Regions from separate parts of the Rhizobium sp. B21/90 genome, predicted to be linked through region 1. Evidence: riboswitches for the same ligand, from Rfam matches in the RefSeq annotation. Region 1 holds a riboswitch; the other holds the start of a gene.

Region 1 (4,419 bases):
GCCTGCAGATGCAATACCCGCGGCGACATGAGTTCAAGATAAGCCTCTGAACGGCCGATATAGATCATCGTCGTATCCTTGAGTTCGCCCAGAAGCGCAACCAGGCGCTTCTGGATATCCGGCTCCAGGCCTTCGAGCGTTTCGTCGAGGATCAGCCAGCGCGGCTTGGCGAGCAGGGCATGGGCAAAACCGACGGCCTTCTGTTCGTCGGTATCGAGCATACGATCCCAGCGGGCGTTCGTATCGAGCTTGCCTTTCAGCCTGCCGAGACCGGCTTTTTCAATCGCCATTTCGAGGTCGGAATCCGGGTAGGCATCGCGTGCCTCGGGGAAGGTCATGGCCTCGCGCAGCGTTCCGCTCGGCACATAGGCGGTGTGCGGCATGAACAGCATGTCTTCCGGCGGCGGCAGGTCGATCTCGCCCTTGCCGCAATGCCATTCGCCGGCAAGCGCCTGGAACAACAGCTTGCGGTTCACGCCGTGATCGCCGTTGATCATGATGTGCTCGCCGGCGGTGATCGTCACCGTGCCCTCGCGGATCCGGAAACCGTTCTCGACGATCTCGTCGGACATCTTGGTGGAGACTTCGAGATCCTTCAGCACCATCATGCCAGGCGCGGCGCGGGCGACGTCGATCATGTTGGGCAGGTGGTCCTCGATATCCATCTCGACCACCGCCTCGCGAAAATCGGTAACGCGCATCAGCGTCGCGCGCCACTCGGCGATCGGCCCGAAATTGGCGACATACCAGCGCAGCGCCGTGTTCACCTGGTTGAAAGCGCCAACCACCATCATCAACTGGCCGATGCTGAGGCCGCCCGAGAAGTAGGCTGGCGCCGCCACCAGGATTGGAATGACCAGCACCATCCAGCCGTAGCTCGCAGATACCCAGGTAAGGTTGGTGTTGGCGATGGCCAGCTTGCGGATAACGCCGAGCACCGAGGAAATATCGCCGTTGATGCGGCGACGCTCGTTTTCCTGTCCGCCGGCAATGGTGATCGACGGCATGTACTCGTTGGCGTGCATCAGCGCGAAACGCAGTTCGGCCTCCTTGGAGTAGCGGTCGGCATTGAGCCGCACCAGCTTGCCGCCGACGAACTGGCTGAGGAAAGAAGCCGAGGCCGCATAGATAATCGCCGCCCACACCATGTATCCCGGAATGGAAAAGCTGCTGCCGCGAAAATGGAATATGAAGCCGCTCGACAGCTCCCAGAGCACGCCGATGAAGCTGATCAGCAGGATCGTCGATTGGACGAGGCCGATCGCAAGGCCCGTGGTGCTTTCTGCAAGGTTGCGGGCATCCTCGTGGAGCCGCTGGTCCGGATTGACGCCGATCAGACCAGACGATGCCAGCCGTAAGGCCCGCTTGCCCTTCAGCCACTGGTCGACCAGGTCGCGCGCCAGGCCCTCGCGCATGTAGAGCGCCGCCATCTGGTTCAGCCAGGCCTGGATGACGTTGAGGACTAGCAGGGTGCCGGCGATCATGCCGAAGACACCAAGCTGCTTCACGAATTCGTTGAGGTCGCGTCGCGCCAGCGAATCGTAGAACGGCGCATTCCATTCGTTCAGGAGAACCTGCACATAAGCTGTCACGAGAATGATGACGAACAGCGACACCACGAGCGATATGAGCCTGACGCGCACTGGCGAATGCCAGAACGCCGAAAGCATCATCCTCAACCTGTACAGCACACTCAAGTCGTATCCGACGCGCGCATCGCCCTGGACGCTGGGCTTCTCTGTAGTATCAACGGCCATTAAAAAATCCTGATCCTCATCCCTCAGATAGTCATGGCCATCGCACATGTCCATCCATGCGAGCCCGAAGCGCGTAGCGCCAGCGATCCCTGGCCTGGAACCGCCCTCCTCGCCATCAGCTTGCGCTTCAAACCTTATGAAAGCCTTATACGCCCGAATGCCGCTGCAGGTTCACCACGCCGCGCCGCGCATTTACCAACCGGCGATTGATGTTGATTCGAAACCTGTCCAGCGCTATTTAACATCGCGTGGTGATTTGGCCGGCCGGCTTGCAGCCACGTTAAACAAGTCGCTAAATCAGGGCCGCATGCGGACCGGTAGCGATTCGTTTTTTCGCCGCCGGTTTAGTTGATCGAGTAACGCGCATGCCCATTAAGATCCCCGATACACTGCCCGCCTTCGATACCCTCGTCAAAGAGGGCGTGCGGGTGATGACAGAGACGATGGCCGTCCGTCAGGATATCCGTCCGCTGCAGATCGGGCTGCTCAACCTGATGCCCAACAAGATCAAGACCGAAATCCAGATGGCGCGCCTCGTAGGCGCCTCGCCGCTGCAGGTCGAGTTCTCGCTGATCCGCATCGGCGGGCACAAGGCGAAGAACACTTCCGAGGAGCATCTGCTGTCGTTCTACGAGACCTGGGAGGAGATCAGACATCGCAAGTTCGACGGCTTCATCATCACCGGTGCGCCGATCGAGTTGCTCGACTTCGAGGAAGTCACCTACTGGGACGAAATGCGCCAGATCCTCGACTGGACGACCACCAACGTTCATTCGACGCTGAACGTCTGCTGGGGTGCGATGGCGGCGATCTACCATTTTCACGGCGTGCCGAAGCATCTGCTGAAGGAAAAGGCGTTCGGTGTCTACCGGCACCAGAACCTGAACCCGTCCTCGGTCTATCTCAACGGCTTTTCCGACGACTTCGGCGTGCCCGTGTCGCGCTGGACCGAAGTCCGCCGCAAGGATGTCGAAACCGTCCCTGGCTTGGAAATCCTGATGGAATCGCCGGAAATGGGCATTTGCCTGGTGCATGAGAAGACGGCAAGGCGGCTCTACATGTTCAACCACGTCGAATACGATTCAACGTCGCTGGCAGACGAATATTTCCGGGACGTCGATGCCGGCATCCCGATCAAGATGCCGCACGACTATTTCCCGCACAACGATCCGTCCCTGACGCCGCCCAACCGCTGGCGCAGCCACGCTCATCTGTTCGTCGGCAACTGGATCAACGAGATCTACCAGACGACACCCTACGACATGGCCGACATCGGCTTGCAGAAATAGCCGCGTCGCCGGGACGCAGGACTGATTCCGCCGGCAGGCGGGTTGCGGATAGTGGCGAATGGAGGCAGGGTCGGCGCCTCGCACTAGAGACGAATGGGATGAGGACATGACGGACAGCACTTTGCAGCGCGAAGTTTTCGGCAAGACTGCGGCCGGCGAGACGGTACACCGCGTCAAGATCACGGGCGGCGGGCTGACTGCCCATGTCATCAGCTGGGGAGCAGTGATCCAGGATCTCCGACTTGAAAACCACACGCCGGCCCTGACGCTCGGCTTCGACAACTTCGAAAGCTACGAAAAGCACTCCGCCTATTTCGGCGCAACGCCCGGCCGCTGCGCCAACCGCATCGCCGACGGCAGGTTCACGCTCGACGGCAAGACGTACCAGCTGGACCTGAACGAGAACGGCGTAACCCATCTGCACGGCGGCTTCGACAATATCGCCCTGCGCAACTGGACGATCGTCGAGCATGCCGCCGACCGCGTCGTCCTCAAGATCGTCGATCCCGATGGCCGCAGCGGCTATCCCGGCAACTGCACGATCCAGGCGACCTACTGGGTCCACGGCAATGGCGAGCTGTCGGTAATCTACGAGACCACGACAGACCAGCCGACCATCGCCAATGTCTGCCAGCACGCCTACTTCAACCTCGATGGCCGCGACGATGCGCTCGACCACGACATCATGATCGCAGCCGACCACTACCTGCCGACCGATGCGCGGCAGATCCCGACCGGCGAGATCGCCCCCGTCGCCGGCACGCCCTTCGACCTGAGAGAAATGGGCCCGATAAAGCGCTTCGTCGACGGTGAACAGGTACTATACGACCACAATTTCTGTCTATCGCAGGAGCGCACGGCCAAGCGCGCCGTTGTTCTCGCCCGCAGCATCAATTCCGGCGTAACGCTCGAAGTGCGCACGACGGAACCGGGCGTCCAACTCTACGCCGGCTTCAAGCTCGACGTCCCAGTCCCCGGCATTGACGGCAAGATGATGGGTCCGTTCGCCGGTTTCTGCCTGGAGACGCAGATCTGGCCCGACGCCATCAACCAGCCGGGCTTTTCCTCCGCAGCGCTCCATCCCGGCGAAGTCCTGCGCCAGGAAACGGACTACATTTTCACGAAGAACTAAGCGCACGGCCTCCGCCGGTCGCAGGCTAAGCGACCGGCGCCCAAGAGATACCTTGCAAAGTGGTTCTACATAGGTTCTAATCCGAACCCATGGATAGAACCAGTTTGATTTCCGAACTGAACGGGCGCGGCTTGCGGGATGCGGCAGCGAGCGGGCCGCTTTACAGGCGTCTGGCAATGGCGCTGACCGGGCTTATTCAAGAAGGACTGTTGAAACCGGGCACTGCATTGCCGGCCGAGCG
Region 2 (4,419 bases), 800 kb from region 1:
AATGATCCCTGAGCAAGCGATGTGCGACGCAATAGCAAACACTTCGAAGCACTCACGTTACGAGGCACGGGATTGGCAAGGCGGAGAGGTTCGAATTGATTGGGTGGAAGGCAATGAAGATGTCCCGTCAGGTTGGCAATTTTCGCACGTACATAGCGGCACCAATGTCGCTAAGTTAGCGCAAAATACATTTCAATCCCTTTGTAACAATTGGTGGCGCTACCTCGTGGCGCATGGTCACACCGAGGATGAACTTCGCACCCCGCGATTTCTCAACAACAAGATAGCTCGAATATTTGGAGATCGGCCCCTGGAGGTAGGAGAAGCCAAAGGTTGATGGCTCTGCCATGCCGCCCGAAGAAATATGGCGTCTTAAATGGCGATCACTATATGGAAGCGTGGAGTTGGAGCGGGTGAAGGGAATCGAACCCTCGTATTCAGCTTGGGAAGCTGCTGCTCTACCATTGAGCTACACCCGCACGGCGCGAAGCCTTCCAACAGTTCGGCCAGGCTGTCAAGATGGAATGGCCGGTCGGGATTGCTGGTTACAAGCGGAAATGCTTGGAGAGTTTCAGGCCCTGCGCCTGATAGTTGGAGCCGGCGCCGGTGCCGTAGAGGCTGGCCGGGAGTTCCAGCATGTGCTCGTAGACGAGGCGGCCGACGACCTGGCCGTCCTCGAGGATGAACGGCACCTCGTGGCTGCGGACTTCGAGCACCGCCCGGCTGCCGCGCCCGCCGGCCGGCGCATGGCCGAAGCCGGGATCGAAGAAGCCGGCATAGTGGACGCGGAATTCGCCGACCAGCGGGTCGTAGGGGGTCATCTCGGCGGCATAGTCCGGCGGCACATGCACCGCCTCGCGCGAAACGAGGATGTAGAATTCGTCCGGGTCGAGGATGAGTTCGGTGCGGCCTCGGCTGTAGAGCGGTTCCCAGAAGTCGAAGATGTCGTGCTGGGCCTTCTTGTCGACGTCGACGACAGCCGTGTGGTGCTTGCCGCGATAGCCGATCAGGCCGTCCCGGTCGCCGGTGAGATCGATCGACAGAGCAATGCCGCCGCCTGTGACGTTCGGCTTCTTGCTGGCGACCAGCGTCTCGGTCTCGTGCAGCGCCAGCAGTTCCGGCTCGGACAGCATCGCATGGCCGATCCGGAAGCGGATCTGCGACAGGCGCGAGCCGCGGCGCACGACGATCGGGAAGGTACGCGGCGAGATTTCGAGGTAGAGTGGGCCGGAATAACCGGCCGGTATCTTGTCAAACTCCTGGGCGTAGTCGGTGATGACGCGGGTGAAGATGTCGAGGCGGCCGGTCGAGCTCTTCGGGTTGGCCGAGGCCGACATGTCCTGGGGAAGGTCAAGTTGCTCCATCAGCGGCACGATATAAACGCAACCGGTCTCGAGGACGGCGCTTTCGGTCAGGTCGATGACGTGAAGGCTGAGCCTGTCGAGCTTGTCGGAGACGAGGTTCGCTGGGCCAGGCATGAAGCTGGCGCGGACGCGAAAGGCCTTGGCCCCGAGCCTGAGATCGAGGCTCGCCGGTTGGATCTGATCGAAGTCGAGATCCTTCTCCGTCTTCAGCCGGCCGACCTCGAAGAGGGCGGCAATGGCGCGATCCGCCAAGATTCCAGTGTCGCGAGCCATCTGCTCAATCCTTGTCTTGTCGCAGACAAAACCATATACGGGCCTTGTTTTGCCGCAGACAAAACCAAATGCAGGGAATTGACGCAAGCGGCCAACGGAAGTATTGCAGTCTTATCCCGTGGTGATTTGGCCGGTCGGCTTGCAGCCACGTTAAATAAGTAGCTAAAAAGACCGGGTTGAAAACCGGTCTGCTTGTGCGACCGGTTTTTTTGTATCACGAAGGTGGTGATGGCATGACCAAGACTTGGCGCCCCGCAACGCAACTCGTTCACGGCGGCACGCTGCGCTCGCAGTTCGGCGAGACATCCGAAGCAATCTATCTGACACAGGGCTTCGTCTACGACACCTCGGAAGCGGCCGAAGCCCGCTTCAAGGGCGAGACCGAGGGCTTTATCTACGCCCGCTACGGCAGCCCGACCAACGACATGTTCGAAAAGCGCATGTGCATGCTCGAAGGTGCCGAGGAGGCACGCTCGACGGCTTCAGGCATGGCCGCCGTTTCAGCCGCCATTCTCTGCCAGGTGAAAGCCGGCGACCATATCGTGGCCGCCCGCGCGCTGTTCGGCTCCTGCCGCTGGGTCGTCGAGACGCTGGCGCCGCGCTACGGCATCGAATGCACGCTGGTCGACGGTCGCGATCTCGCCAACTGGGAAAAGGCCATCCGGCCGAACACCAAGGTGTTGTTCCTGGAAAGCCCGACAAACCCAACCCTCGAGGTGGTGGACATTGCCGGCGTCGCCAGGCTTGCCAACCAGATCGGCGCCAAGGTCGTGGTCGACAACGTCTTTGCGACACCGCTTTTCCAGAAGCCGTTGGAACTCGGTGCCCATATCGTCGTCTACTCGGCCACCAAGCACATCGACGGCCAGGGCCGCTCGCTCGGCGGCGTCATCCTGTCGGACAAGGCCTGGGTCGATGAGCACCTGCAGGATTATTACCGCCACACCGGCCCTGCCATGTCGCCGTTCACCGCCTGGACGCTGCTGAAGGGCATCGAGACCCTGCCGCTGCGCGTCAAGCAGCAGACCGAAAATGCCAGCCGTATCGCCGACTTCCTCGCCGACCAGAGCAAGGTCGCCAAGGTCATCTATCCCGGTCGCAAGGACCATCCGCAGGCCGATATCATTGCCAAGCAGATGACCGGCGGCTCGACGCTGGTCTGCCTGGAGCTGAAGGGCGGCAAGGAGGCGGCCTTCGCGCTGCAGAACGCGCTGGATATCATCACGATCTCCAACAATCTCGGCGATGCCAAGAGCCTGATCACCCATCCGGCAACCACCACCCACAAGAACCTCACTGACGAGGCTCGCGCCGAACTCGGCATCTCGCCGGGCACGGTGCGCTTCTCGGCCGGCATCGAGGACACCGACGACCTGATCGAGGATTTTGCCCAGGCGCTGGCAAAGGTATCGGCCTGATCGCATGTCTTGCAACGCTGCCCGGCCCAGGCGGGCAGCGCCTTCTGCGCATTGCGCCGAAAGCTATTAACTGAAGATATTACCCTTAATATTCAAAAGGCCGCATCAGCCTTCCCATTTGGGCACATATTCACCTTCGCTTCCTTGACCGAGGTTGAAGCCTATAGGATATCGTAACCAAATTCATTCAAGGTGGCTGGGATGTACCGCGCCCTTACACGAGATATCGAAGTGATCGTCGAGCCGTTCTATCTGGAGGAGCAATCCGACCCGGAAGACAGCCGCTATGTCTGGGGTTATCGGATCGTCATTTCCAACCACTCGGCCACTGCGGTGCGGCTGATCACGCGCTACTGGCACATCACAGACCAGAACGGACAGGTCGACGAAGTCACCGGTCCCGGCGTCGTTGGAGAGCAGCCGCAGCTCAATCCGGGCGACACCTACGAATACTCCTCCGGCTGCCCGCTCGACACGCCCTCCGGCATGATGTTCGGCCATTACTCGATGGAGAACGACGAGGGCGAGACGTTCGAAGTCGATATCCCCGCCTTCTCGCTGGATTCGCCGGGCCTGATGCGGACGCTGAACTGACGCCGTCCGAAGACGGCGCCGGCATCACTCAGCTCTTTGCCAGGATCTCGGCCGCCTCGTAGCGGTAGGTGGTCGAGCAGAACTCGCAGGTCACCGAAATCAGCCCGTCTTCCTCGCTCTCGGCCATTTCCTGGGCGGAGAACCCCTGCAGCACGCCCTTGATCTTGTCGCGCGAGCAGCTGCAGCGATCGAAGACCGCCTGAGGCGCGTAGACCCGCGCACCGCGTTCGTGGAACAGCCGGTAAAGCAGCCGCTCGGTGCCAACCAGCGGATCGGTCAGCTCGTCGGCATCCACCGTTTCCAGCAGCGAACGGGCCTCGGCCCAGGCATCGTCGTCGGTGTGGTCGACCGCGTTCTCGTCGCCGTCGCCGCCATGCAGGTCCGGCAGGCGCATGCGCTCCGGTGCATCGGGCAGGAACTGGGCAATGACGCCGCCGGCCCGCCAGCGATGGCGCGGCTTGCCGGCCTCGTCGCGGTCGAACAGTTCGGCAGCACCCAGGCGCACGCGGGTCGGGATCTGCTCCGACTGGCGGAAATAGACCCCGGCGATATCCTCCAGCGACGAGCCGTCGAGCGGCACGATGCCCTGATAGGGCTGCGAATATTGCCCCTGGTCGATGGTGAAGGCGAGGATGCCCTTGCCGAGCAGCTGCTCCGGCTCGGTCTGGCCGGCCTTGACCGCTGCGGCCAATGCCTCCTCGTCGTAGCGGGCGTAGGCGCGGACATTTTCAGGCGTCGAGAAATCGGCCACCAGCAGGTCGACCGGGCCA

The links. A riboswitch is a leader RNA that binds a small molecule or an ion and turns the genes downstream of it on or off. The one in region 1 is predicted to bind S-adenosylmethionine.
Region 2: another riboswitch for S-adenosylmethionine. It lies ahead of J5278_RS16760 (O-succinylhomoserine sulfhydrylase); the one in region 1 lies ahead of metA (homoserine O-succinyltransferase).

The regions. Positions count from the first base shown of each region.
Region 1 is NZ_CP072162.1:473,148-477,566, reverse strand. Features, by position in the region: gene J5278_RS02215 (ABC transporter ATP-binding protein/permease) at 1-1,757, opposite strand, end outside; SAM riboswitch at 1,996-2,076, shown strand; gene metA (homoserine O-succinyltransferase) at 2,123-3,046, shown strand; gene J5278_RS02205 (aldose epimerase family protein) at 3,153-4,178, shown strand; gene J5278_RS02200 (GntR family transcriptional regulator) at 4,268-4,419, shown strand, end outside.
Region 2 is NZ_CP072162.1:3,459,849-3,464,267, forward strand. Features, by position in the region: gene J5278_RS16745 (hypothetical protein) at 1-337, shown strand, start outside; tRNA gene J5278_RS16750 (tRNA-Gly) at 406-479, opposite strand; gene J5278_RS16755 (2'-deoxycytidine 5'-triphosphate deaminase) at 546-1,637, opposite strand; SAM riboswitch at 1,746-1,824, shown strand; gene J5278_RS16760 (O-succinylhomoserine sulfhydrylase) at 1,871-3,055, shown strand; gene apaG (Co2+/Mg2+ efflux protein ApaG) at 3,257-3,649, shown strand; gene J5278_RS16770 (Hsp33 family molecular chaperone) at 3,678-4,419, opposite strand, start outside.